One region of the Streptomyces sp. NPDC018610 genome, then DNA from elsewhere that is predicted to be linked to it. Evidence: predicted binding sites of a transcription regulator. Region 1 holds the regulator's gene; each other region holds the start of a gene.
What was found. Region 1 encodes HrcA, which represses chaperone genes, less so after heat shock. Its sites were predicted from a motif close to TTNGCACTCNGNNNNNCNGAGTGCNAA; they were not measured.

Region 1 (9,436 bases):
CAGACCGTCGAGATGGTCGAGGGCTACGTCAAGCGGCTCAACGAGGGCCTGCAGCGCTGGCAGACCATCAGGAAGTTCCGGCTGCTCCCGCGCGACCTCGACGTCGAGCACGGCGAGATCACCCCGAGCCTGAAGCTGAAGCGGCCGGTGGTGGAGCGGGAGTACAAGCACCTGATCGACGAGATGTACGCGGGGGCGCGCGAGGCGTAGCGCTCGCTCGGGGCAGGGGACCCGGGACCGGTGCGCCTTCCGGCCGCCGGTCGTGGTGTCGGCCGGGCACGCGGTTCCCGCGTCCTCCGAGTGGGCTCCGTGCCCCAGGGAGAGCAGCCGGACCGGACGCGTACCGCTCCTGTCCGTCTCTGAGAGGTTGCTAGCACGGTTCTCACGAAAAACGGGCCACTTCGGTGACTCCATGCTTATGAGCGCAGTCGGTCTGTCACCCTGTCCGCATCGACCGAACCGAATCGACCGCGATTCGGGCGAATGCTCGGGAGCTGCGGATGGGAGCCATTCCGACGCAACGGGAGACCGTCCCCCGTGCCTTCGGCGCCCCCGCGCCCCAGCACGCGGGGGCGCACGCCGAGGCGCGTGCGACGCTGCCCGGCGGCCCCCTCGCGCCCGGTTCCGCCCGCGCGCTGACGCGTGCGACGCTCGACGAGTGGCGGGACCTCGGCCTGACCGTCCCCGACCGGCTGGCCGACGACGTCCTCGTCGTCGTCAGCGAACTGGTCACCAACGCGGTCGTCCACGCGGGCACCGACGTCGAACTGGCCTGTCGGCTGGAACCCGAGACCGGCGCGTGCGTCGTGGAGGTCTCCGACCAGCACCCCTCGCGCGCCCCCCGCGACCATCGCGCCCCGACGCCGTACGAGCCTCCGGAGTACGGCCGCGGACTGCGGCTGGTCGCGGCGCTCGCCGAGGCCTGGGGCATCACCTACCGGCCCGGGGTCAAGACGGTGTGGGCCCGGCTGCCCGCCGAGGACGGCACGGCCTGCGACGGCCAGGGCGCCTACGACGCCGAGTACGGGCTCGGCGTCGCCGAGATCCTCGCGCCCGAACCGCAGCGCGCCGAACGCGACCGCGAGTGGCTGGGCCGCGGCGCCCTGACCTTCCTCGCCGAGGCCTCCGACCTGCTCGCCGGGCAGCTCGACGAGGATCTGGTCGCCGCCCTCACCGGGCAGCTGATCGTGCCCCGGCTCGCCGACTGGTGCGCGGTGTGGCTGGAGGACGAGTCCACCGCGCGCGGCGGCTGGGCCGACGGCGCCGGCGCGGCCGGCCCGCGGCTCGCCCGGGTCTGGCACAGCAGTGAGAACCGCATCGAGGAGTTGCGCCAGGCCTTGGAGAAGGACCCTCCGCACCCGGAGGACGGCCTGCGCTCCGGACCCGCGGCCTATCCCTGGCCCGGCCATGCGCTGGGTCCGCGCGCCGCGGACGGCTCGGCGCTCGCCTACCGCCTGATCGCCGGCGGCCGCCCGCTCGGCACACTCGTCATCGGCCGGGCCGGGCCGGTCGGCTTCCCCGAGGAGATCACCGGGCTGGTCGAGGACCTCAGCCGGCGCGTCGCCCTCGGCATCGGCGCGGCCCGGCAGTACGCCCGGCAGGCCACCATCAGCGCCGTCCTCCAGCGCGGACTGCTGCCCGGCGCGGTCGCCGAGATCCCCGGGGTGCGCAGCGCCCTCGTCTACGAACCGTGCGACCAGGGCGGCCCCAGCGGCGACTTCTACGACCTGTTCCCGGCCGGCGACGGCCGCTGGTGCTTCGCGGTGGGCGACGTGCAGGGCAAGGGCCCCGAGGCCGCCGTGGTCATCGGTCTCGCCCGGCCCTGGCTGCGGCTGCTGGCCCGCGAGGGCTACGGCGTCGCCGACGTACTGGACCGCCTCAACCAGCTGCTCCTGGACGACGCCACCGAGGCGGCCGACGCCGCCGCACGCGTCCTGGTCGCCGCGGGCGGGCGCACCCCGGCGCCCGGCGACGGCCCCCAGACCCGCTTCCTGTCCCTGCTCTACGGCGAGCTGGCCCCCTTCGAGGGGGGAGTGCGCTGCACCCTCGCCTGCGCCGGGCACCCCCTGCCCCTGGTCCTCGCCCGCGACGGGGGTGTGCGCGCCGTCGCCCGCCCGCAGACGCTGCTCGGCGTCATCGAGGACGAGACGTACACCTGCGACGCCTTCGACCTGGCGCCCGGGGACTCGCTGCTGTGCGTCACCGACGGGATCACCGAGCGGCGCTCGGGCTCCCGGCTGTTCGACGACGCCGACGGACTCGCCACCGCCCTCGCCGGCTGCGCCGGCCTCGACGCGGAACTGATCGCCGAACGCATCCAGCGACTCGTGCACGAGTTCGGCGAACGGCCCCCGGAGGACGATCTCGCCCTGCTGGTGCTCCAGGCGGAGTGAGGGCCGGCGGCCGCTCGGGGGCGGCGACGTCCGGGAAGGTCCGCCGGGGCCGGTGGGGGACGGGCGTTTCCGCCGGGAGCAGGCGCCGGACGGGTGCCCGGACGGTGACGTTCGGTGACCGTCGCGGTGCTGGACAATGGAAGGCATGCCTTCCGCACTTCCCGACGGCGAGCCCGTCCCCGCCGACGGCGCGCTGCCCGCGTCCGCGCTCGCCGGGGCGGCCGACCGGCCCCTCGGGTTCTACCTGCACGTCCCCTACTGCGCCACCCGCTGCGGCTACTGCGACTTCAACACGTACACCGCCACCGAGCTGCGCGGCACCGGCGGCGTGCTCGCCTCCCGCGACAACTACGCCGCGACCCTCGTCGACGAGGTGCGCCTCGCCCGCAAGGTCCTCGGCGACGACCCGCGCGAGGTCCGCACGGTCTTCGTCGGCGGCGGCACTCCCACCCTGCTCGCCGCCGGCGACCTGGTACGGATGCTGCACGCGATCCGCGACGAGTTCGGGCTCGCGCCCGACGCCGAGGTCACGACCGAGGCCAACCCGGAGTCCGTCGGCCCCGCGTACCTCGCGGCCCTGCGGGAGGGCGGCTTCGACCGGATCTCCTTCGGCATGCAGAGCGCCCGGCAGCACGTGCTGAAGGTCCTCGACCGCACCCACACCCCCGGCCGCCCCGAGGCGTGCGTCGCCGAGGCCCGCGCGGCCGGCTTCGAGCACGTCAACCTCGATCTGATCTACGGCACCCCCGGCGAGTCCGACGACGACTGGCGGGCCTCGCTGGACGCGGCGCTCGGCGCCGGGCCCGACCATGTGTCGGCGTACGCGCTGATCGTGGAGGAGGGCACACAGCTCGCCCGCCGGATCCGGCGCGGGGAGGTGCCCATGACCGACGACGACGTGCACGCCGACCGGTACCTGATCGCCGAGGAGGTGTTGTCGGGGGCCGGGTTCGAGTGGTACGAGGTGTCCAACTGGGCGACCTCCGAGGCGGGGCGCTGCCTGCACAACGAGCTGTACTGGCGCGGGGCCGACTGGTGGGGGGCCGGACCGGGGGCGCACTCGCACGTGGGCGGGGTGCGGTGGTGGAACGTGAAGCATCCCGGGGCGTACGCGGCCGCGCTGGCGGAGGGGCGGTCACCCGGGGCCGGGCGGGAGGTCCTGACGGACGAGGACCGGCGGGTGGAGCGGATCCTGCTGGAGCTGCGGCTGCGGGAGGGGGCGCCGTTGTCGCTGCTGCGGGAGGCGGGGCTCGCCGCTGCTCGCCGGGCGCTGTCCGACGGGTTGCTCCAGGAGGAGCCGTACGGGGCCGGGCGGGCCGTGCTGACCCTGCGGGGGCGGTTGCTGGCGGACGCGGTGGTGCGGGACCTGGTGGACTGACCGGCCCTCTCCTCGCCCCCGCCGCCTTCACCCGTCCCGTCCCCGGTGCGCGGCCCCCAGGGAGGGGACGGGCAGGGGCGACTGGGTCACACGGTCACGAAGTCGATCAGCTGTTCCACCCTGCCCAGCAGCTCGGGCTCCAGGTCCCGGTAGGACCGCACCCTCGACAGGATGTGCTGCCAGGCGGCCCCCGTGTGGGGCGGCCAGCCCAGAGCCCGGCAGACGCCCGTCTTCCAGTCCTGCCCCCGCGGCACCCGCGGCCACGCCGCGATCCCCACCGACGACGGCTTCACGGCCTCCCAGACGTCGATGTAGGGGTGCCCGACGACCAGCGCGTGCTCGCTCGTGACCGACTCGGCGATCCGCCACTCCTTGGACCCCGGCACCAGATGGTCCACCAGGACCCCCAGCCGCGCGTCCGGCCCCGGCGCGAACTCCGCGACGATCGACGGCAGGTCGTCCACGCCCTCCAGGTACTCCACGACCACCCCCTCGATGCGCAGGTCGTCGCCCCAGACCTTCTCCACCAGCTCGGCGTCGTGCCGGCCCTCCACGTAGATGCGCCCGGCGCGGGCCACGCGGGCGCGTGCGCCGGGCACGGCGACCGAACCGGACGCCGTACGGGTGGGCCGTACCGGTCCGGAGGACGGCTTGACCAGCGTCACCGTACGGCCCTCCAGCAGGAAACCGCCGGGCTGGAGCGGGAAGACGCGGTGCTTGCCGAAGCGGTCCTCCAGGGTCACCGTGCCGGCCTCGCAGCCGATCACCGCCCCGCAGAAGCCGGTGGCCGGCTCCTCCACGACCAGACCCGGCTCGGCCGCGATCTCCGGCACGGCCTTCGGCTTCTTCCACGGGGGAGTCAGGTCGGCCGAGTACGAACGAGGGCGCGGGCCCGAAGGGCCCTCGTCGGAAGGGCGGCGGCGGGAGACGGGTGGGCGCATTCGAGTGACGATAGGAGAAGTCCGCGGCCGATCAGGGCGACACGCCGAAGCGTCGCGCCAGGGCGTCGCGCTGGGCCCGGACGAAGTCCGCGTCCACCACCGCCCCGTGCCCGGGGACGTACACGGCGTCGGCCCCGCCCAGCTCCAGCAGCCGGTCCAGCGCGGCGGGCCACCCGGACGGCACGGCGTCGGGGCCGGCCTGCGGCTCGCCGGACTCCTCGACCAGGTCGCCGCAGAACACCACCGGCCGCCCGCCCGGCACCAGCACCGCGAGGTCGTGCGCGGTGTGGCCCGGGCCGACGTTCGCGAGCAGCGCCTCGCGGCCGCCGCCCAGCGGCAGGGCCAGCCGGTCGCGTACCTCGTGGCCGGGCCGTACCAGGGCCGCCGCCGCCTCGTCGGCCGCCCGGGCGTCCAGCCCGTGGCGCACCGCGTCCTCGCGCAGCTCCGCCCGCCCGCCCTCGTCGTCGTGGACGGCGTGGGCGCCCCCGGCGGCGTAGATCTCGGCGTCCGGGAAGGCGGCGGCGCCGAAGACGTGGTCGAAGTGCGGGTGCGTCAGCGCGAGAAGTGTCACATCCCCGCCCGCCAGCCGTGCCGTCTGCTCCCGCAGCCGCGCGCCCTCCGCCAGCCCGGAGCCGGCGTCCACGAGCAGCGCGGAGCTCTCCCCGGCGACCAGTCCCACCGTGCAGTCCCAGCCCGGCAGCCGGATGCGGCCCACCCCGTCGGCCAACCGCTCCCAGCCCAGCTCTTCCCAAGTCACCGTCATGCCCCGAAGCTAGCCTTGCCGGGGACCGGCCTTGCTCCGGACGCACCCGACAGCCGTACACTGGGCGGGGGAGAGCTGGCACTCGTATGCGCCGAGTGCCAGGCGGGAGCCGAGGGACGACTCTGGAGGTGTGCGCGATGCTCAGCGAGCGAAGGCTTCAGGTGCTGCGCGCCATCGTCCAGGACTACGTCGGCACCGAGGAGCCGGTCGGCTCCAAGGCCCTCACCGAGCGGCACAGCCTCGGCGTCTCGCCGGCCACGGTCCGCAACGACATGGCGGCCCTGGAGGACGAGGGCTACATCGCCCAGCCGCACACCAGCGCCGGCCGCATCCCCACCGACAAGGGGTACCGCCTCTTCGTCGACAAGCTGGCCGGGGTCAAGCCGATGACCGCGCCCGAGCGGCGCGCCATCCAGAACTTCCTCGACGGCGCCGTCGACCTCGACGACGTCGTGGCCCGCACGGTGCGGCTGCTCGCGCAGCTCACCCGGCAGGTCGCGGTGGTGCAGTACCCGTCCCTGACCCGTTCGACCGTGCGGCACGTGGAGCTGCTGTCGCTCGCGCCCGCGCGGGTGATGCTCGTGCTGATCACGGACACGGGGCGGGTCGAGCAGCGGATGATCGACTGCCCGGCCCCGTTCGGGGAGACCTCGCTCGCGGACCTGCGGGCCCGGCTGAACAGCCGGGTCGCCGGCCGCCGCTTCACGGACGTGCCGCAGCTGGTGGAGGACCTGGCCGACGGCTTCGACCCCGAGGACCGCGGCACGGTCTCGACGGTGCTGTCCACGCTCCTGGAGACCCTCGTCGAGGAGAACGAGGAGCGGCTGATGATCGGCGGCACCGCCAACCTCACTCGCTTCGGACACGACTTCCCCCTCACCATCCGGCCCGTGCTGGAGGCGCTGGAGGAACAGGTCGTCCTGCTGAAGCTGCTCGGTGAGACGCAGGATCCGGGCATGACCGTGCGCATCGGTCACGAGAACGCCTACGAAGGACTCAACTCCACGTCCGTCGTGTCGGTGGGCTACGGTTCGGGCGGCGAGGCAGTGGCCAAGCTCGGCGTGGTCGGACCGACCCGCATGGACTACCCGGGAACGATGGGAGCGGTACGCGCAGTGGCACGGTACGTCGGACAGATCCTGGCGGAGTCGTAAGTGGCCACGGACTACTACGCCGTTCTCGGCGTGCGCCGCGACGCGTCGCAGGATGAGATCAAGAAGGCGTTCCGGCGGCTCGCGCGCGAGCTGCACCCGGACGTCAACCCCGATCCGAAGACCCAGGAGCGGTTCAAGGAGATCAACGCCGCTTACGAGGTGCTGTCGGATCCGCAGAAGAAGCAGGTCTACGACCTCGGCGGCGACCCGCTGTCGCAGTCCGGCGGCGGCGCCGGCGGCTTCGGGGCCGGGTCGTTCGGCAACTTCTCCGACATCATGGACGCGTTCTTCGGCACGGCGTCGCAGCGCGGGCCGCGCTCGCGCACCCGCCGGGGCCAGGACGCGATGATCCGGCTCGAGGTCGAGCTGGACGAGGCGGCCTTCGGCACGACGAAGGACATCCAGGTCGACACGGCCGTCGTCTGCAACACGTGCAACGGCGAGGGCGCGGCCCCGGGCACCACCGCCCAGACCTGTGACATGTGCCGCGGCCGCGGCGAGGTCTCGCAGGTCACCCGGTCCTTCCTGGGCCAGGTCATGACCTCCCGGCCCTGCCCCCAGTGCCAGGGCTTCGGCACGGTGGTGCCGACCCCGTGCCCCGAGTGCGCGGGCGACGGCCGCATCCGCGCCCGCCGCACCCTCACGGTGAAGATCCCGGCGGGTGTGGACAACGGCACGCGGATCCAGCTCGCGGGCGAGGGCGAGGTCGGCCCCGGCGGCGGTCCCGCCGGCGACCTGTACGTCGAGATCCACGAGCTGCCGCACCCGACCTTCCAGCGGCGCGGCGACGACCTGCACTGCACGGTCACCATCCCGATGACCGCGGCGGCCCTCGGCACCAAGGTGCCGCTGGAGACGCTGGACGGCATGGAGGAGGTCGACATCCGGCCGGGCACCCAGTCCGGCCAGTCGATCCCGCTGCACGGCCGGGGCGTCACGCACCTGCGCGGCGGCGGCCGGGGCGACCTGATCGTCCACGTCGAGGTCCAGACCCCGACCAAGCTCGACCCGGAGCAGGAGCGCCTGCTGCGCGAGCTGTCCAAGCTGCGCGGCGAGGAACGCCCGCAGGGCCAGTTCCAGCCGGGTCAGCAGGGGCTGTTCTCGCGGTTGAAGGACGCGTTCAACGGGCGCTGAGGGCCGGTCCGCCCCTGCGGGACGACATGGGTTGCCCTCGGCATATGCCGGTGGACGCCCGGATTCGGAGCCGTGCGGAGGACGTGACACCATGCGGTCATGTCCTCCGCATTGTCCGCGCTGACCGATCTCTTTCCTCATCCGATCGTGCAGGCCCCGATGGCGGGCGGTCCCTCCGGCCCACAACTCGCCGCCGCGGTGTCCGAGGCCGGCGGGCTCGGCTTCCTCGCCGCCGGGTACAAGACCGCGGACGGCATGTACCAGGAGATCAAGCAGGTGCGCGGGCTGACCGGCCGTCCCTTCGGGGTGAACGTGTTCATGCCCCAGCCCGAGCACGCGGAGTCCGGCGCCGTCGACCTGTACGCCCAGCAGCTGGCCGGTGAGGCCGCCTGGTACGGGACCGAGCTGGGTGAGCCGGACCGCGCGCGCGACGACGGCTACGACATCAAGATCGCCGCGCTCCTCGACGACCCGGTCCCGGTCGTCTCCTTCCACTTCGGCGTCCCCACCCGTGAGGTGGTCGACTCCCTGCACCGCGCCGGCACCTTCGCCCTGGTCACCGCGACCACCGCCGAGGAGGCCCTCGCGGTGGAGCGGTCCGGCGCGGACGCGGTGATCGCCCAGGGCGTGGAGGCCGGCGGCCACCAGGGCACCCACCGCGACCAGCCGGAGAACGACGGCGCGGGCATCGGCGTGCTCTCCCTCGTCGCCCGGATCCGCGAGGCGGTGGGCCTCCCGATCGTCGCGGCCGGCGGCATCATGCGCGGCAGCCAGATCGCCGCCGTCCTCGCCGCCGGCGCGAGCGCCGCCCAGCTGGGCACGGCGTTCCTCGCCACCCCCGAGTCCGGCGCGCACCCGCTGCACAAGCAGGCCCTGACCGATCCGCTCTTCGGGTACACCGAGCTGACCCGCGCCTTCTCGGGCCGGCCCGCCCGCGGCCTGGTCAACCGCTTCGTGCGCGAACACGGCCGGTACGCCCCGGCCGCCTACCCGGAGGTCCACCACCTCACCGCCCCGCTGCGCAAGGCCGCCGCCGCGGCGGGCGACCCGCAGGGCATGGCGCTGTGGGCCGGACAGGGCCACCGGATGGCCCGCGACCTGCCCGCCGGACAGCTGGTGGGCGTACTCGCGGCGGAACTCGAAGCGGCGACGGCGGCCCTGCCGGGTCACCGGACGGGAGGTGCGCGATGACCGCGCCGGTGTTCGTGATCGACTCGTTCGAGCGGGCCGACCGCTGGGGCGGGGAATACGTCCTCGACGGCCCCGAGGGGCGGCACGCGGTCTCCGTGAAGCGGCTGCGGCCCGGCGAGGACGTGGTCCTCACCGACGGGCGCGGACGCTGGTCGGAAGGCGTCGTCAAGGCCGCCGAGGGCAAGGACCGCCTGGTGATCACGGACCTGGAGTCCATCTCCGAGGAACCGCCCGAGCAGCCCCGCATCACCGTCGTGCAGGCCCTGCCCAAGGGCGACCGTGGCGAACTCGCCGTGGAGACCATGACCGAGGTCGGCGTCGACGCGATCGTGCCCTGGCAGGCAGCCCGCTGCATCACCCAGTGGAAGGGCGACCGCGGGCTGAAGGCGCTCGGCAAGTGGCGGGCCACCGCGCGCGAGGCCGGCAAGCAGTCGCGCCGGGTCCGCTTCCCGGAGGTCGCGGAGGCTGCGACGACCAAGCAG
Region 2 (9,436 bases), on a different contig from region 1:
CGGGTTGGACCGGATCCTCCTTTCCGGGCCGGACCGGCGACCGCCCCGGCGGGCCTACGCTGGGAGGACCATGAACCACGCCCAGCTCACCGCCCTCGGACGCGCCCTCCGGCTCCTCGGCGAGCACGGGGAGGCGCTGACCGCCGACACCCCCGACGCCCGACTGCACGAGGTGAAGGGCGACCTGCGGCGCGCCCTGGACCTGCTGGAGGAGAGCGTCAGCACGGCCGCCGCGGCCACCCGCTGCCCCGAACACCCGAACGGGCCCGTCGACGCGAGCGCCCCCGACCTGTGCCTGCTGTGCGAGACCCGGCGGCGCGCCGCCCGCCGCCGGGAGGTCGACGGACCGTCCTACGCCCGGCCGGGCGCCGAACCGGCCACCGCGCCGTCCCGCTACGGGGTGCGCGAGGACCGGCCGCAGCCCCAGCAGCGCTGGCTGCCGGAGCTGTGGAACGGGCGGGAGTGGCAGCTGTGCGGAACCCCGCGCCGGGACCGGCGCGAGGCCGAGCTGTTCATCGCCGCCCAGCGCCGGGCGCCGCGCGCCGCGATGGCCTACCGGCTCGTGCACGAGTTCACCGACTACGAGGTCGTACGGGTCTGGGGCAGCCCCGTACGCGTCGACATCGAGCCGCTCGGGAACGCGTGACCCCGGCGAAGGCGGGGCGCCCGGCGCGAGCGGTGCGCCGGGCGGAGGCCGTACTCCCCGCGGGGTGTCCTACGCCTTGACCGCCGGCTTCTCCCGCTCGCCCGTCGCGACCGGACCGCCCGCCGCCGCGACCCGCTGGCGTGGGATGAACGAGGCGATGACGAAGCCGAGCAGCGCGGCGCCCGCGCCGAGCGCCAGGACCGTGCGGAAGCCGTTCTCCGACGGCAGGGCGTAGGCGCCGAACTCCGTCGTCATGTGGGCGAGCACCACGCCGGCCACCGCGCTGGCGGTGGAGGTGCCGATGGAGCGCATCAGGGTGTTGAGGCTGTTGGCAGCGCCGGTCTCGGAGGCGGGCACCGCGCCCATGATGAGCGTGGGCATCGCGCCGTAGGTGAAGCCGATGCCGGCGCCGATCACGCAGGACGCCAGGACGAAGTGCCAGACCTGGTCCATGAGGGCGATGTTGAGCCCGTAGCCCGCCGCCACGATCAGCGCGCCGATCATCAGCGTCACCTTGGGGCCGCGGGTGCGGGAGACGGCCGCGGAGACCGGGGCCACGGCCATCATGACCAGGCCGGAGGGGGCCATGACCAGGCCGGAGACGAGCAGCGACTTGCCGAGGCCGTAGCCGGTCGGCGCGGGCAGCTGGAGCAGCTGCGGGATCACCAGGGACATCGAGAACATCGCGAAGCCGATCGCGATGGAGGCGAGGTTGGTCACCAGCACCTGGCGGCGCGCCGTGGTGCGCAGGTCCACCAGCGGGGCCTCGACGCGCAGTTCGAAGAAGCCCCAGGCGACCAGGACGACGACCGCCGTCGCGAACAGGCCGAGGGTGGTGCCGCTGCCCCAGCCCCAGTCGGCGCCCTTGGAGATCGCCAGCAGGAGGCACATCAGGCCCGCCGCCATGCCGACCGCGCCCACGGCGTCGAAGCGCCCGCCCGAGCGCACCTTCGACTCGGGTACGAGGGTCATCACCAGGGCCGCCGCCACGACGCCCAGGGCCGCCGAGGCCCAGAACAGCACGTGCCAGTCGAAGTTCTCGGCGATGATCGCGGCGGCGGGCAGTCCGAGGGCGCCGCCGACGCCGAGCGAGGCGCTCATCATCGCGGTCGCCGAGCCCAGCCGCTCGGCGGGCAGCTCGTCGCGCATGATGCTGATGCCGAGGGGGATCACGCCGGAGGCGAGGCCCTGGAGGGCGCGGCCGACGATCATCGGCACGAGGGTGTCGCTCAGCGCGGCGGTGGCCGAGCCGATCACCAGCATGGCGAGGCTGACCAGGAGCATGCGGCGCTTGCCGTACATGTCGCCGAGGCGGCCCATGACCGGGGTGGCGACGGCGGCGGCGAGCAGCGTGGCGGTGACGACCCAGGCGGTGTCCGACGCCGAGGCGTTCAGGAGCTTGGGCAGCTCCGCGACGATGGGGATGACCAGGGTCTGCATCAGCGAGACCACGATGCCGCCGAAGGCCAGGACGGCCACGATGGCGTTGGGTCTGGGCAGGGCCTCGGCCGCGGTGGGCCGGGCGGGGGCGTCGGACATGAGGGCTACTCCGTGACAGGGGTACTTGACTCAAGCAACCATAATTGGATTTGATTGACTTAAGCAAGCGAAATCCGGTCAGGAGCCCGCCCAGATTCCGCATCCGAGGCGGCGCTCGCTCCCGGCCCCGCTGATACGCAGAGGCGGGCGCCCCCGGCCCCGCTGCCACGCAGAGGCAGGCGCCCCCGGCCCGCGGGGACAGGGAAGGCGGGCGCCCCCGGTCCTTCGGGACACCCGCCTCCGCAGCGCTCCCCGCCCCGCCCGGCGGAGCGAGCCCGCCGGGCGGGCTCGCTCCGCCGGGCGGACGGGCGGCGCTCAGCTGAGCGTGGTCAGCGAGGCCGCGTCGTACGGCTTCAGGTCGTCGAAGCGGTCCGAGAGGACCTTCGCCGCCCACTCGGGGTCCTGGAGCAGGGCGCGGCCCACGGCGACCATGTCGAACTCGTCGCGCTCCATGCGGTCCAGCAGGTTGTCCAGGGTGCCGAGGGCCGCGCCCTCGCCCAGGAAGGCCTTGATGAAGTCGCCGTCGAGGCCGACCGAGCCGACGGTGATGACCTGCTTGCCGGTGAGCTTCTTCGTCCAGCCCGCGAGGTTGAGGTCCGAACCCTCGAACTCGGGCAGCCAGTAGCGGCGGGTGGAGGCGTGGAAAACGTCCACGCCGGCCTCGGCGATCGGGGCGAGGATCGCCTCCAGCTCCGCGGGCGTCTCGGCGAGACGGGCGTCGTAGGCGTCCTGCTTCCACTGCGAGAAGCGGAAGATGACCGGGAAGCCGGGCGAGACGGCCGCGCGCACCGCCGCGACCAGTTCCGCGACGAACCGGGTCCGGGCCACCGGGTCGCCGCCGTAGGCGTCCGTGCGGCGGTTGGTGCCTGCCCACAGGAACTGGTCGAGCAGGTACCCGTGGGCGCCGTGGAGCTCCACACCGTCGAAGCCGATGCGCTCCGCGGCGGCGGCCGACTCGGCGAACGCGGCGATGACGTCGTCGATGTCGCCCTGGGTCATCGCCTTGCCGGTGCCCTCGACGCCGTCGGTGCGCACCCCGGACGGACCGACGGGCGGGGCGTCCGCGAACGGCGGCCGGCCCGGCTTGCGGACCATGCCGATGTGCCACAGCTGCGGCACGATCGTGCCGCCCGCCGCGTGCACGGCGTCGGCGACCTTCGCCCAGCCCGCGAGCTGCTCCGCGCCGTGGAACCGCGGCACCCGGGTGCTCTCGCCGGCCGAGTCGTGGCCCACGTACGTGCCCTCGGTGATGATCAGCCCCACACCGGCGGCGGCACGGCGGGCGTAGTACGACAGCACGTCCTCGCCCGGGACGCCGCCCGGGGAGAACATGCGGGTCATCGGGGCCATCGCGATGCGGTTGGGCACGGTCAGACCGTTCAGCGTGACGGGCCGGGCGAGGACCCGGGCCGCGCGGGAGGACGGCTCGGAGGCGGGACCGGGGGCGGGCTCGGACGTGGTGACGCTCATGTGGGGGCTCCTGTGCGGGACTCGGTGATACCCATTGGTATGTGCATGCGCATGCAGTCTGACACCGAAGCCCGCCCCGGTATTCCGCCGACGCCGCGAAGTGACCCGGAACACGCCCGAGGGCGGCATCCCCTGTCGTGACTGACAGGGGATGCCGCCCTCGGTGTGCGACGGACGGGTCCGATCCTCGGGGAGGATCAGAAGTCCATGTCACCGCCCGGCATGCCGCCGCCGGCCGGCGCGGCGGCCTTCTCCGGCTTGTCGGCGATGACGGCCTCGGTGGTGAGGAACAGCGCGGCGATCGACGCGGCGTTCTGCAGCGCGGAGCGCGTGACCTTCGCCGGGTCGATGATGCCCTCGGCGATCATGTCGACGTACTCGCCGGTCGCGGCGTTCAGGCCGTGGCCGACCGTCAGGTTGCGCACCTTCTCGACGACGACGCCACCCTCGAGACCACCGTTGACGGCGATCTGCTTGAGCGGGGCCTCCAGCGCGAGCTTCACGGCGTTGGCGCCGGTCGCCTCGTCACCCTCGAGCTCCAGCTTCTCGAACACCTGGGAGGCCTGCAGCAGGGCCACGCCACCACCGGCGACGATGCCCTCCTCGACGGCCGCCTTGGCGTTGCGCACGGCGTCCTCGATGCGGTGCTTGCGCTCCTTGAGCTCCACCTCGGTGGCGGCGCCGGCCTTGATGACCGCGACACCGCCGGCGAGCTTCGCCAGGCGCTCCTGCAGCTTCTCGCGGTCGTAGTCGGAGTCGCTGTTCTCGATCTCGGCGCGGATCTGGTTCACGCGGCCGCCCACCTGCTCGGAGGAGCCGGCGCCGTCGACGATGGTGGTCTCGTCCTTGGTGATGACCACCTTGCGGGCCTTGCCCAGCAGGTCGAGGGTGGCGTTCTCCAGCTTGAGGCCGACCTCCTCGGAGATGACCTCGCCGCCCGTGAGGATGGCGATGTCGCCGAGCATGGCCTTGCGGCGGTCGCCGAAGCCCGGGGCCTTGACGGCGACGGACTTGAAGGTGCCGCGGATCTTGTTGACGACCAGGGTCGACAGGGCCTCGCCCTCGACGTCCTCGGCGATGATCAGCAGCGGCTTGCCCGACTGCATGACCTTCTCCAGGAGCGGGAGCAGGTCCTTGACCGAGGAGATCTTGGAGTTGGCGATGAGGATGTACGGGTCCTCGAGCACCGCCTCCATGCGCTCCATGTCGGTCGCGAAGTAGGCGGAGATGTAGCCCTTGTCGAAGCGCATGCCCTCGGTGAGCTCGAGCTCCAGACCGAAGGTCTGCGACTCCTCGACGGTGATGACGCCTTCCTTGCCGACCTTGTCCATGGCCTCGGCGATCAGCTCGCCGATCTGGGTGTCGGCGGCGGAGATGGAGGCGGTGGAGGCGATCTGCTCCTTGGTCTCGACCTCCTTGGCCTGGTCGAGCAGGGCGGCGGAGACGGCCTCGACGGCCTTCTCGATACCGCGCTTGAGGGCCATCGGGTTGGCACCGGCGGCCACGTTGCGCAGGCCCTCGCGGACCAGCGCCTGGGCGAGGACGGTGGCGGTGGTCGTACCGTCGCCGGCGACGTCGTCCGTCTTCTTGGCGACTTCCTTGACCAGCTCGGCGCCGATCTTCTCGTACGGGTCCTCGAGCTCGATCTCCTTGGCGATGGAGACACCGTCGTTGGTGATCGTGGGAGCGCCCCACTTCTTCTCGAGGACGACGTTGCGGCCCTTGGGGCCGAGGGTCACCTTGACGGCGTCCGCGAGCTGGTTCATGCCGCGCTCGAGGCCTCGCCGCGCCTCCTCGTCGAACGCGATGATCTTGGCCATGTGAAGTGGTCCCTCCAGGACTGGGGGTGATTCCTTCGGACCGCGCCCGCGCCCGCGACGGACGGCTCGCGCGCCTCGTGGTTCCTTGCCCCACCCGGCCCGCGGGCCTCACCGACCCGGTCCTCGTTGTCACTCTCACCTTCAGAGTGCTAACGCAATGATTAGCACTCGACCCCCGAGAGTGCAAGCGTCCGCGAAGCGGACTCGATGAGGGGCGGCGGTCGGGCGACGGGTGGGCGCAAGCGTCCGCGGAGCGGACTCGATGAGGGGCGGCGGTCGGGCGACGGGTGGGCGCAAGCGTCCGCGAAGCGGACTCGATGAGGGGCGGCGGTCGGGCGACGGCGGTCCGCGACCACACGCCCCCGCCGGGCGCCGACCGCCCGCGCCGGCCGCACTGGGCGCGCGCACGCCGAAGGGCCCGCACCCCCGGTGGAGATGCGGGCCCTTCGAAGAACGCTTGCGGTGGTCGCGCGATTCAGGCCGTCACGCGGACCATGTCGGCCTGCGGACCCTTCTGGCCCTGCGAGATCTCGAACTCGACCCGCTGACCCTCTTCCAGCGAGCGGTAGCCGTCCATCTGGATCGCGCTGTAGTGGACGAAGACGTCCGCACCACCGTCGACCGCGATGAAGCCGTACCCCTTCTCCGCGTTGAACCACTTGACGGTGCCCTGAGCCATGCCTAACTCCCCTATTACTGGCCCTTGCACGGATCCACACTTCGCGGATCCGGGTCAGACCTCACCCCCCGTGGACGGGGGCGTGCGCCGGAACGCGTCGACCGCGGCTGAATGTATCTGTCCAACTGCCGTCTGCAACAGGTCAATCGGACGAGAAATCTGGACGGGAGCGGTCCGGAATGTGGTGAGAATTCATCTGGATTCAGGGCAAGTCGGGCCCGGCAAACAAGACAAATGCCGTGAAACGCGCACGCACTTTGGCTACTTCTCATCGGCGTGCGGCAGGAAAACAGGGCTTCCTGATCCACTGATCAGGAGCGCGTTCCCCAACTCTACCGCGCTCAATCACACAGAACTGCCCCCTCCGCTTCTCTCACGGAGGGGGCAGTTCCACAAACGCCGGGTAACCGGGATTACCCGCGGTAAGACTCAGCCGCCGGCGACCGCCGGGATGATGGACACGCCGGCGCCGTCCGGGGTGACCGTCTGCAGGCCCTGCTCGAAGCGGACGTCGTCGTCGTTGACGTAGACGTTCACGAAGCGGCGCAGCTTGCCCTGGTCGTCCAGGACGCGCGCGGAGATGCCCGCGTGGTTCTTCTCCAGGTCGGCGATGACGTCGGCGAGGGTCGCGCCGTCGGCGCTCACCTCGGCCTGGCCGCCGGTGTAGGTGCGCAGGATGGTGGGGATGCGAACGGTCACGCTCATGATGCGAGGCCAGCCTCTCGGAAGGAGTCCAGGGTCGGGCGGATGGTCGCGGTGAGGCCCGTGCCCGCCACCGCGTCCAGGGTCTTCAGTCCGTCGCCGGTGTTGAGGACGACGGTGGTCTTCGCCGGGTCGAGGAGGCCGGCCTCGACCAGCTTCCTCGTCACGCCGACCGTCACGCCGCCCGCCGTCTCGGCGAAGATGCCCTCGGTGCGGGCGAGCAGCTTGATCGCGTCCACGACCTGCTCGTCCGTCACGTCCTCCACCGCGCCGCCGGTGCGCCGGGTGATGTCCAGGACGTAGGGGCCGTCGGCCGGGTTGCCGATCGCCAGGGACTTGGCGATGGTGTTCGGCTTCTGCGGCCGCACCACGTCGTGGCCGGCCTTGAAGGCGGTGGACACCGGCGAGCAGCCCTCGGCCTGCGCACCGAAGATCTTGTACGGCTTGTCCGCGACCAGGCCGAGCTCGACCAGCTCCCGCAGCCCCTTGTCGATCTTGGTGAGCTGCGAGCCGGAGGCGATCGGGACGACGATCTGGTCCGGCAGCTCCCAGCCGAGCTGCTCACAGATCTCGTACGCCAGCGTCTTGGAGCCCTCGGCGTAGTACGGCCGCAGGTTGACGTTGACGAAGCCCCAGCCCTCACCGGCCGGGTCGCCGATCAGCTCGGAGCAGAAGCGGTTCACGTCGTCGTAGTTGCCCTCGATGCCGACGAGTTCGCCGCCGTAGACCGCCGCCATGACGACCTTGCCCTGCTCCAGGTCGTGCGGGATGAACACGCAGGAGCGGAAGCCGGCGCGGGCCGCGGCGGCGCCGACGGCGCCGGCCAGGTTGCCGGTGGAGGAGCAGGACAGGGTGGTGAAGCCGAAGGCGCGGGCGGCCTCCAGGGCCTGGGCGACGACGCGGTCCTTGAAGGAGTGCGTCGGGTTGCCGGAGTCGTCCTTGACGAACAGCTTGCCGGTCTCGACGCCGAGTGCGGCGGCGAGGCGGTCGGCCTGGACGAGCTTGGTCCAGCCGGGGTTGATGTTCGGCTTGCCGGCCACGTCGGCGGGGACGGGCAGCAGGGGGGCGTAGCGCCAGATGTTCGCGGGTCCCGCCTCGATGCGCTTGCGGAGTTCCTCGGTGTCGTAGGCCGAGAAGTCGTAGGCGATCTCCAGCGGGCCGAAACACTCCTCGCAGGCGAAGACCGGGCCGAGGGGCACGCGGTGACCGCACTCCCGGCAGCTGAGCGCCGCGGCGGGCCCGAGGTCTACGGTGGAGTCGGTGCTGCTTGCAACTGTCTGCACAGCCATGGAGGCGAGGCCCTTTCTCCTCATCTTCCTCACGACGCATCTCGCCGTGAGACGGATTTGGCACCTTCCCTAGCCGGGAGCCTCGCGAAAACGATCGAACCGAGCGATCTACGAGACCGGCTGGAGGGTTGCCGGGGCTTCATCGGGCCGTGTCCCTCTGCCCCTCTGGATGAGCGGTATTCGATTGTGAGTCGCGGCGACCCCGGCATGCGATGGTCATCCGCGTTGTTCAAGACTGTAACCGAAGGCCGGGACAGTGAGAGATAGTCGTCCGAACCGCGAGACAGATCACAGGATGATGTGATCCGTGCCGCGGCCGACCGGACGTCGTCCCGCGGTCGTCCCGAAGTCGTCCGAGCTGGAGTGAGGAGCCGTCGACCGTGCTGGAAGAAGTCGAGCGCTGGCTGAGGACGCGCTCCTGGTCCGTGACCGACCGCCCGCTGCGGACGGTCCTGGCCGCCAAGCGCGCGAGCGGTTCGACGGTCAGCGTGGTGCTGCCCGCGCTGAACGAGGAGGCGACGGTCGGGGACATCGTCGCCGTCGTCCGCGAGGAGCTGATGGAGCGGGCGCCGCTCGTCGACGAGCTCGTCGTCGTCGACTCCGGCTCCACCGACCGCACCTCCGAAGTGGCCGCCGCCGCGGGCGCCCGCGTGGTGCACCGCGACGAGATCCTCCCCCGCCTCCCGGCGGTGCCCGGAAAGGGCGAGGTGCTGTGGCGCTCCCTGCTGGTGACCGGCGGGGACGTCGTCTGCTTCGTCGACGCCGATCTGCGCGAGTTCTCCGCCGACTTCGTCACCGGGATCGTCGGCCCGCTGCTCACCGACCCGGACGTGCAGTTGGTCAAGGCGATGTACGACCGTCCGCTGACCCTGTCCGACGTCCCCGCCGCCGGTGCGGCCGCGGCCGGACAGGGCGGCCGGGTCACCGAGCTGATGGCCCGACCGCTGCTCAACATGCACTGGCCCCAGCTGGCCGGCTTCGTCCAGCCCCTGGGCGGCGAGTACGCGGCCCGCCGCTCGCTGCTGGAGCAGCTGCCCTTCCCCGTCGGCTACGGCGTCGAGCTGGGCATGCTGGTCGACGCGCTGCACCTGGTCGGCCTGGACGCCCTCGCCCAGGTCGACGTGGGCGTGCGCAGGCACCGGCACCAGGACGGACAGGCGCTCGGCCGGATGGCCGCCGCCATCTACCGCACCGCCCAGCTGCGCCTGGCCCGCGGCCATCTGATCCGCCCCAGCCTCACCCAGTTCGAACGCGGCCCGGACGGCTTCGAACCGCGCACCTACTCGGTCGA
Region 3 (9,436 bases), on a different contig from region 1:
TGGTGAAGGACAGGTAGAACGCCAGCGCCATGGGAGCGACGGCGAAGAACGCGAAGAACAGGACGCCGGGCAGGGCCCAGGCGGCGTGCGGACGCCCGGTCCGCGTGCCGCTGCCGGGCCTGCCCTTGGTCCGGGTGGTGACCGACGAACTCACTTCAGCCCCTTGAGCGCGGCCACGAACCTGGTCGGCGTCGACTTGCCCACGAACAGCTTGTTGATCTCGGTCAGCATCGGCGTCTGCCAGCTCGGGTCGACCGCCTGGTCCCAGCTCAGGGTGAACGCCGGGGCCTGCTGCACCATCTGGTACTGGAACTTGGCGAACTCCGGGTTGGGGGAGGAGTCCAGCAGGTTGGCGGCGATGGTGGTGGTCGGGACGTCGCCGTTGGCGATCAGGTCCTTGGTGTACGTCTCGGAGGCGCAGTCGCGCAGGAAGGCGATGGCCGCGTCCTTGTTGGAGACGCGGGCGTTCACGGACCAGTAGTTGTTGGGGTTGCCGACGACGTTGCGTATGTCGCCGGCGCCGCCGTCGAACTTCGGGAAGGCGCACCAGCCCACGTCCTTCTTGGCGAAGTCCGGGAAGATGCCGAGCAGCGTGGAGAACTCCCAGGAGCCCATCAGGTGCATGGCCGCCTTGCCCTTGGCGAAGGCCGCGGACGCGCCGTGGTTGTTGTACGACACCGAGCTGTAGCCCTTGCCGAAGGCGCCGTCGTCGATGAGCTGCTCGACCGTTTGGGCGGCCTTGAGGACGGCCGGGTCGCCCCAGCCGGAGGCGTCGCCGTCCTTGATCCGGGCGAAGACCGCCGGACCGCCGATGCGGTCGACCAGATACTCCAGCCACATCAGCTCGGGCCAGACGTCGGCGCCGCCGAGCGCGAAGGGGGTGATGTTCGCCTTCTTCAGCTTGGCGTTGATGTCGAGCAGCTGGTCCCAGCTGGTGGGCGGCTGCAGCTTGTGCTCGGCGAACAGCGTCTTGTTGTAGAAGAGGACCACCGGCTGCGTGCCGCGCATCGGGACGCCGTAGGTCTTGCCCTTCAGCCCGCCCGAGGCGAGGACGGTGGGCAGGAAGCCGTCCTTGAGGACCGCGTCGGACTGGATGATGTCGGTCAGGTCGATCAGCTGGTCGGCCTCCTGGTACGCCTTGATCGAGCCGCCGCCCCAGTTGAAGAAGACGTCGGGGGCGTTGGGCGAGCCCATCGCCGTGCGCAGCTTGGCCGGGTAGTCGGAGGCGGGGATCTTCTGCAGCTTCACCTCCCCCTTGGCCTTCTTGGCGGCCGCGGAGGAGTTGAACCGCTTGACCTGCTGGGCCTGGATCTTCGCCGCGTCGTCGCCGTACACCATCGCCGTGATGGTGCCGCCGCCCGAACCGCCGGAACCGCTGCCGGATCCGCAGGCGGTGAGCGCGGCCGCCGAGGCGAAGGTGGCGCCGGCGCCGAGGAACCAGCGCCTGCTGTAGGACTCCATGTGACGGCACCTCTCACAGAAGTTCGCTCGGGAGGGACTCTTCGCCCGGACCCGAATGTTTCGGATGCTACTTCGAATGTTCCGGGAACGTAAGACGTGCGAGGGGGTTCGTCAAGGGGTCGCGCAGAGATACGATCGCGACCATGAAACCGACGAAGCCCGCAGGAACGCGCACCGCCACCCTCGCTGAGATCGCCCGCGAGGCCGGGGTGTCAGCTCCGACTGTTTCGAAGGTGCTGAACGGGCGTGCGGACGTCGCTCCCGGGACCCGCAGCCGGGTCGAGGAGCTGCTGCGCGCCCACGGCTACCGGCGCCGCCGCGCCGAGGCGACCCGCTCGCCGCTGATCGACGTCGTCTTCCACGAGCTGGAGAGCGCCTGGGCGATGGAGGTCATCCGCGGTGTGGAGAACGTGGCGCGGGAGGCGGGCCTGAGCGTGGTGCTCTCCGAGAGCGCCGGCCGGCTGATCCCCGGCCGCAGCTGGGCCGACCAGGTCGCCGCCCGCCGTCCGCACGGCGTGGTCCTCGTGCTGTCCGGGCTCGACGAGTCCCAGCGGGCGCTGCTGACCAGCCGATCCATCCCGTTCGTCGTGATGGACCCGGCCGGCGACCCGGGCACCGACGTGCCCTCCATCGGCGCGACCAACTGGCAGGGCGGGCTCGCCGCCACCCGGCACCTGATCGAGCTGGGTCACACCCGGATCGGCGCGATCAGCGGGCCCTCGCGGATGATGTGCAGCCGCGCCCGCGTCGACGGCTACCGGGCGGCGCTGGAGACGGCGGGGCTGCCGGTGGACCCGTCGGTGATCCTGGCGGGCGACTTCCACCACGAGGCCGGCTACCGGCTGGGGCTGAAGCTGCTGCGCCGCGAGGACCGGCCGACCGCCGTCTTCGCGGGCAACGACCTCCAGGCCCTCGGCCTCTACGAGGCGGCGCGCGAGCTGGGGCTGCGCATCCCGGAGGACCTGAGCGTGGTCGGCTTCGACGACCTGCCGGTGGCGCGCTGGGTGGGGCCTCCGCTGACGACCGTACGCCAGCCGCTGACGGAGATGGCGGAGGCGGCGGCGAAGCTGGTGCTGGATCTGGGGCGCGAGGACGAGTCCCCGGTGGCGACCCGGGTGGAGCTGGCGACGAGCCTGGTCGTGCGCAGCAGCACGGCGGCGCCGGCCCGGTGAGGGACGGGGCGGCTTCCGCGTCGACCGGGGCGTCTTCGAAAGTTTCGAAGACGGGACCGGATCAGACCAGGGCGGGCTGTGCGCTGCCGCAGTGACGGCACTTGGCGGCGGCCTCGGGCAGGTCCTTCGAGAGACAGGCCGGGCAGGTCTTGAGGGGGCCGTCCTCCTCGAAGACCGTCACGCCCCTGCGGCTCTGGACGTGCTTGTACGGCACGACGATCAGGAAGTACACGACCGCCATGAACACGATGAAGTAGATCAGCGCGGAGATGAACGCGCCGATGTCCAGATAGGTCGCGGTGTTGCCGGGCCGGCCGAGCTGCCAGCCCAGTCCCGGCGACGCGTTGCCCTGGGCTCGGGCGATGATCGGGTTGATCACGGAGTCGGTGAAGGCCTTGATCAGCGTGCTGAACGCCAGGGCCACGATCAGGCCGACGGCCACGACGATGACATCGCCGCGCATCAGGAAGTTCTTGAAGCCCCGCAGCATGGTTCTCCTCGCCTCCGCTCGACACGGTCAGTCTCGGCGCGTCGGGCGGGGGACGCATGCGGGGCGGGTCCGAGTGGGGGCCTCAGAGCTGCGAACAGAAGTGGGCCCCGGCGGGCGGCGCCCGGCACGCGCGATCGCAAGGCGCCGGACACCGCCCGCTGATCGGAACCCACTTTTGTTCGCAGCTCTCAAGGGCCGGGGCTCCGCGGGCGGCCTCACCCGGCCGGGTGGCCCAGGAGCATCGTCGGGGCGCCGGCGACCCGGGTGAGGAAAACGGTCACGGCGGCCCGGCCGTGCGGCTTCGGCAGCACTTTGCGGCGCAGTTCCTCCGGTTCGACCGCCGAGCCCCGCTTCTTGACCGTCAGCACGCCGATCTCCCGCTCGCGCAGCAGCGCCTTCAGCTTCTTCACGTTGAAGGGGAGCCGGTCGGTGATCTCGTAGGCGGTGGCGTACGGGGTGGGGCGCAGCTCGTCGGCGGTCACGTAGGCGATCGTCTCGTCGAGGAGGCCGCCGTCGAGTTCCTCGGCGACCTCGGCGACCAGGTGGGCGCGGACGACGGCGCCGTCGGGCTCGTACAGGTACCGTCCGAGCGGACGTACCTGGGGGTCCGGGAGGCCGCGCCCGCGCAGGGTGCGGGGGCCGGGCAGCAGCGTCGCCCGGACCAGGCCCGGCTCGGTGCCGAACCACAGCACCGCCTCCTTCACGTCCCCGCCGTCGGAGATCCACTCGGCCTCGGCCTGCGGCGGGAGCGCCTCGTGGGGGATGCCGGGGGCGATCTTCAGGGCGGCGCGCGGCGCGCCGAGGGCGGTGTCGACGGCCCAGGACAGCGGGGGCGAGTAGGCCTCCGGATCGAAGATCCGGCCGCGGCCGCCCCGACGGGCCGGGTCGACGAAGACCGCGTCGTACGGCGACGGGTCCACCTCCGTCACGTCCGCCTCCCGCACCTCGACGAGGTCCGCGAGCCCGAGTTCATCGGCGTTCGCCCGCGCCGCGGCGGCCGTCAGCGGGTCCCGGTCCACGGCGAGGACCCGGATCCCGGCGCGGGCCAGCGCGATCGCGTCGCCACCGATGCCGCAGCACAGGTCGGCGACCGAGGTCACGCCCAGTTCCCGCAGCCGTGCCGCGCGGTACGCGGCCACGCTCGACCGGGTGGACTGCTCGACCCCGTTCGGCGTGAAGAACATCCGCCGCGCGTCCGCCTCCCCGAACTTCGCCGCCGCCCGCTGCCGCAGCCGGGCCTGGCCGAGCGCCGCCGAGACGAGTTCGGCGGGGTGCTCGCGGCGCAGGCGGGTGGCGACGGCGAGTTCGTCGGCGGGGTCGGTGCCGCGCACCTCGTCCAGGAGGGCGCGGCCCTCGGGGGTGAGGAGCGCGGCGAAGGCGTGGAGCGGGGCGGCGGCCTGTGCGTCGTTCACCGGCTCATTGTCCGGCAGCGGGGGAGCGGGCGGCGCCCCGGCCGGAGGGGGAGGCGCCGCCGGGCCCGGCGGGGCGGTCCACGGGCGGGCAGTTCGCGGGCGGCGGGCGGCGGTTCGTGGGTGGTGGGCGGCAGGTGGAAGTCCGCAGGCGGCAGGCAGGCGGCAAGCGGCAGTCCGCAGGTGCGGGCGGCGGTCCGCGGATGGCGGGCGGCAGGCCGGTTCGTTGGGCCGGTCGGTGGAAGGTGCGGCGCGGGCCGCGGTGTCGGCGCGGGATCCGGGCGGTGTCCTGGGAGGATCCGGCGCCATGAGACTAGTAGTACAAACTGATAAAAAGACCATGTATCGACGTGTCGGCGCCCGAGCCGCACTCGCCGTCCTCGCCGTCGCCGCACTCGCCGCGGGCTGCTCGCGGCCGGACACGCCGGTCCGCCCCGCCCAGGGCCAGCAGCTCCTCCAGGCGCCCCCCGCCCGCGCCCTCGACTCCTACGCGACCCGCCTGCACGCCTCCTATACCGCGCGGGTCGCCGCGGCCAAGCGCTGGGGCCTGGCGCGGGTGCCGCTCACACCCCCCGCGCCCCCCGCCGTGAAACCGAGGATCACCGCCCGCCCGGGCTTCGAGGTGGACCACCAGGAGGACTGGAACCTGCCCCCGGTCTTCACCACCGTCCCCACCGAGGACAAGGTCGTCTTCCTCACCATCGACGACGGCGCGGAGAAGGACCCCGAGTTCCTGCGCATGATGAGCGAGCTGAAGATCCCGTACACGGCGTTCCTCAGCGACTACCTGATCAAGGACGACTACGGCTACTTCCGCAAGATGCGCGACGCCGGGGTCACCCTCGACAACCACACCCTGCACCACCCGTACCTGCCGGGCCTGTCCTACGAGGACCAGCGGCACGAGATCTGCGACATGCAGGACATCATGCGGAAGCAGTTCGGCAGGCGCCCGGCCGTCGTGCGCTTCCCCTACGGCAACTACAACCAGGACTCCCTGGTCGCCGCCAAGTCCTGCGGCATCAAGTACGCGCCGATCTGGAACGAGGAGGTCTACGTCGACCACTGGGAGTTCCGCGAGGACGACCAGCGGATGCGCCGGGGCGACATCGTCCTCACCCACTTCCGGGGACGCGACGAGTGGAACGGCACCATGGCCGACGACATGCGCCGGTTCCTGAACCACGTGACGGCCGAGGGGTTCGCGGTGGCCCGGCTGGAGGACTACCTGTGAGACCGCCGCGCCGGCCGGGGACGGGACCGGGGGCGCGGCGCGCCGTCGCGACGCTGCTCGCGGCCGCGCTGCCGCTGCTCCTGGCCGGCTGCGCGCCGTCCGTCGACCCGATCGAGCGGCTGGGCCGCAAGGCGGCGCAGCGGGTGCGGCCCGCGAGCCCGGCCGCCGAACAGCCCTACCGCCGCTGGGGCCTGGACGCCCCGCCGGCCGAGCCGCCGCGCCCGCCGGACCGCCGCCCGGCGTCCGCCACCGCGGCGGCCACCGCAGGAGCGTCCGCGCTCCCTCCGGTGGTGGACCACGCCGACACCGCGGACCGCGTCGTCTTCCTCACCTACGACGACGAGGCCGAGCGGGACCCGCAGTTCGTCGCCATGGTCCGCGAACTGCGGCTGCCGGTCAGCCTGTTCCTCACTGACAGCGTCGTCGGACCGGGGTACGGGCACTTCGCCCGCCTGCTGTCCGTCGGCGCGGACCTGCAGAACCACACCCTCGACCACCCCTCACTGCGCGGCCTGCCCTACGCCGGACAGCGCGCCGAGATCTGCGGACAGCGCGACAAGCTGCACGCCCGCTTCGGCGTCCGCCCCCGCCTGTTCCGGCCGCCCTACGGCGCCTACGACACCACGACCCTGCGCGCCGCCGCCCACTGCCAAGTGTCGGCGGTCGTCCTGTGGCGCGCCGCGCTGACCGCGACCGGCCTGCGCTTCACCCACGGCCCTCACGCGCTGCGCCCCGGCGACATCGTCCTCGTCGCCTCGGACGACGACGACCTGAACGGCCCGGGCCTGCGCGAGCGCACCACCCGGCTGCTGCGCGAGATCGAGGCCGAGGGGCTGACGGTGGGGCGGCTGCGGGACTACCTCTGAGGCGTCGACCAGCCGGTCGGAGGGGGGAGTGGCGGGGAAGCGGTCGCGGTGGTGCGTGTCGTGCCAGGCCCCGAGCGCGGCGCCCGCGACCAGCACGGCGAGCGCCAGTTGCACCGCGCCGGTGAACCGGGACCCGCCGCGCACGAGCAGGACCCCGGTCGTCGCGGCCGCCAGCGCCAGGGCGCCGTACAGCGCCACCGGGACCAGGTCGCCCGGCGGCGGCCCGGCGGGTCCGCCGCCCGGAGCCTCCACCCGGCCCAGCCCCCGCACGGCGAGCACGATGACGACCAGCAGCCCGGCCGTCACGTCCGCCACCAGGACGAGCAGCAGCAGAAGCCCACCGGTGACCGCGACCGAGGCAGGGGAACGTGACCGCATGAACCTACGGTCGTACAAACGCGGACGCCGGGGAAGGGGGCGGGGCGCTCGCATCCACGCGCCGGCGCGGACAGCCCGTCCGGCGCTCGCGCGCGAGGCCGTTCGGGCCGGAGCGGGGATCCGGGGCGGCGGCCCCCGGGGAGAGGCCGCTCCAGGGCACGGCGACTTCGTACGCACGTACGACAAAAGGCGGCCCACATCCCGACGCGCCGCGAGCAATTGGCACTCCGCTTGACCGAGTGCTAACGACGGTCATAGTCTCAGGTCTGGCACTCCCCCCTGGAGAGTGCCAACAAAGCGACGGGCAGGTCCGGCACCCGCGACGACGGATCGACCTGGTCGCCACCTCAGACAGTTAACCCCGTGAGATCTCCGAAGGGGGAGGTCGGATCGTGACGACCGCCAGCTCCAAGGTTGCCATCAAGCCGCTCGAGGACCGCATCGTGGTCCAGCCGCTCGACGCCGAGCAGACCACGGCTTCGGGCCTGGTCATTCCGGACACCGCCAAGGAGAAGCCCCAGGAGGGCGTCGTCCTGGCCGTGGGCCCGGGCCGCTTCGAGGACGGCAACCGTCTTCCGCTCGACGTCCAGGTCGGCGACGTCGTGCTCTACAGCAAGTACGGCGGCACCGAGGTGAAGTACAACAACGAGGAGTACCTCGTTCTCTCGGCCCGCGACGTGCTCGCGATCATCGAGAAGTAAGAGGTTCTCGGGGACATCCCCGGAAACCCTCACCTCAGCATTCTGCTGTGAGCTGCGCCCCTGGCCCCCGCGACCGATAAGAAGCCGGGCGCCCGGGGCGCGGCTTTTTTCACCCTAGATTTCGGAAGAGGGCTCCCGCTGCCATGGCGAAGATCCTGAAGTTCGACGAGGACGCCCGTCGCGCCCTCGAGCGCGGCGTCAACAAGCTTGCCGACACGGTGAAGGTGACGATCGGTCCGAAGGGCCGCAACGTCGTCATCGACAAGAAGTTCGGCGCCCCGACCATCACCAACGACGGCGTCACCATCGCCCGCGAGGTCGAGATCGAGGACCCGTACGAGAACCTCGGCGCCCAGCTGGTGAAGGAGGTGGCGACCAAGACCAACGACATCGCGGGTGACGGCACCACCACCGCCACCGTGCTCGCCCAGGCGCTGGTGCGCGAGGGCCTGAAGAACGTCGCCGCCGGCGCCTCCCCGGCGCTGCTGAAGAAGGGCATCGACGCGGCCGTCGCCGCCGTCTCCGAGGACCTGCTCGCCTCGGCCCGCCCGATCGACGAGAAGTCCGACATCGCCGCCGTGGCCGCGCTGTCCGCCCAGGACCAGCAGGTCGGCGAGCTCATCGCCGAGGCGATGGACAAGGTCGGCAAGGACGGTGTCATCACCGTCGAGGAGTCCAACACCTTCGGTCTGGAGCTGGACTTCACCGAGGGCATGGCCTTCGACAAGGGCTACCTGTCCCCGTACTTCGTCACCGACCAGGAGCGTATGGAGGCCGTCCTCGACGACCCGTACATCCTGATCAACCAGGGCAAGATCTCCTCGATCGCGGACCTGCTCCCGCTGCTCGAGAAGATCATCCAGACCAACGCCTCGAAGCCGCTGCTGATCATCGCCGAGGACGTCGAGGGCGAGGCCCTGTCGACCCTGGTGGTCAACAAGATCCGCGGCACCTTCAACGCCACCGCGGTGAAGGCCCCCGGCTTCGGCGACCGCCGCAAGGCGATGCTCCAGGACATGGCGATCCTCACCGGCGCCACGGTCATCTCCGAGGAGGTCGGCCTCAAGCTCGACCAGGTCGGCCTGGACGTGCTGGGCTCCGCCCGCCGCGTCACGGTCACCAAGGACGACACCACGATCGTCGACGGCGCCGGAAACAAGGCGGACGTCGAGGGCCGCGTCGCCCAGATCAAGGCCGAGATCGAGAACACGGACTCCGACTGGGACCGCGAGAAGCTCCAGGAGCGCCTCGCGAAGCTGGCCGGCGGCGTGTGCGTGATCAAGGTCGGCGCCGCCACCGAGGTGGAGCTGAAGGAGAAGAAGCACCGTCTGGAGGACGCCATCTCCGCGACCCGCGCCGCGGTCGAGGAGGGCATCGTCTCCGGTGGCGGTTCCGCTCTGGTCCACGCCGTGAAGGTCCTCGAGGGCAACCTCGACAAGACCGGCGACGAGGCCACCGGTGTCTCCGTCGTCCGCCGCGCCGCCGTCGAGCCGCTGCGCTGGATCGCCGAGAACGCCGGCCTCGAGGGCTACGTCATCGTCTCCAAGGTGGCCGAGCTGGAGAAGGGCAGCGGCTACAACGCCGCCACCGGCGAGTACGGCGACCTGGTCAAGGCCGGCGTCATCGACCCGGTCAAGGTCACCCGCTCCGCCCTGGAGAACGCGGCCTCCATCGCCTCCCTCCTCCTGACGACCGAGACCCTGGTCGTCGAGAAGAAGGAAGAGG

Region 2: groL (chaperonin GroEL) is a predicted target of HrcA. The motif match lies at 5,637-5,663, and genes of this name have one in related genera.
Region 3: groES (co-chaperone GroES) is a predicted target of HrcA. The motif match lies at 7,230-7,256, and genes of this name have one in related genera.

Annotation. Positions count from the first base shown of each region.
Region 1 is NZ_JBISAL010000001.1:754,814-764,249, reverse strand. It holds gene ACH5A8_RS03420 (AMP-dependent synthetase/ligase) at 1-210, shown strand, start outside; gene ACH5A8_RS03415 (SpoIIE family protein phosphatase) at 501-2,393, shown strand; gene hemW (radical SAM family heme chaperone HemW) at 2,539-3,771, shown strand; gene ACH5A8_RS03405 (DUF3097 domain-containing protein) at 3,858-4,712, opposite strand; gene ACH5A8_RS03400 (MBL fold metallo-hydrolase) at 4,744-5,475, opposite strand; gene hrcA (heat-inducible transcriptional repressor HrcA) at 5,613-6,629, shown strand; gene dnaJ (molecular chaperone DnaJ) at 6,630-7,763, shown strand; gene ACH5A8_RS03385 (nitronate monooxygenase) at 7,863-8,954, shown strand; gene ACH5A8_RS03380 (16S rRNA (uracil(1498)-N(3))-methyltransferase) at 8,951-9,436, shown strand, end outside.
Region 2 is NZ_JBISAL010000006.1:114,834-124,269, reverse strand. It holds gene ACH5A8_RS17050 (hypothetical protein) at 71-646, shown strand; gene ACH5A8_RS17045 (MFS transporter) at 716-2,185, opposite strand; gene ACH5A8_RS17040 (NADH:flavin oxidoreductase) at 2,501-3,655, opposite strand; gene groL (chaperonin GroEL) at 3,853-5,475, opposite strand; gene ACH5A8_RS17030 (cold-shock protein) at 5,951-6,154, opposite strand; gene ACH5A8_RS17025 (MoaD/ThiS family protein) at 6,584-6,859, opposite strand; gene thrC (threonine synthase) at 6,856-8,145, opposite strand; SAM riboswitch class I at 8,163-8,321, opposite strand; gene ACH5A8_RS17015 (glucosyl-3-phosphoglycerate synthase) at 8,526-9,436, shown strand, end outside.
Region 3 is NZ_JBISAL010000007.1:160,425-169,860, reverse strand. It holds gene ACH5A8_RS19315 (carbohydrate ABC transporter permease) at 1-154, opposite strand, end outside; gene ACH5A8_RS19310 (ABC transporter substrate-binding protein) at 151-1,461, opposite strand; gene ACH5A8_RS19305 (LacI family DNA-binding transcriptional regulator) at 1,605-2,633, shown strand; gene ACH5A8_RS19300 (MscL family protein) at 2,695-3,123, opposite strand; gene ACH5A8_RS19295 (methyltransferase domain-containing protein) at 3,339-4,553, opposite strand; gene ACH5A8_RS19290 (polysaccharide deacetylase family protein) at 4,840-5,766, shown strand; gene ACH5A8_RS19285 (polysaccharide deacetylase family protein) at 5,763-6,632, shown strand; gene ACH5A8_RS19280 (hypothetical protein) at 6,693-7,004, shown strand; gene groES (co-chaperone GroES) at 7,403-7,711, shown strand; gene groL (chaperonin GroEL) at 7,855-9,436, shown strand, end outside.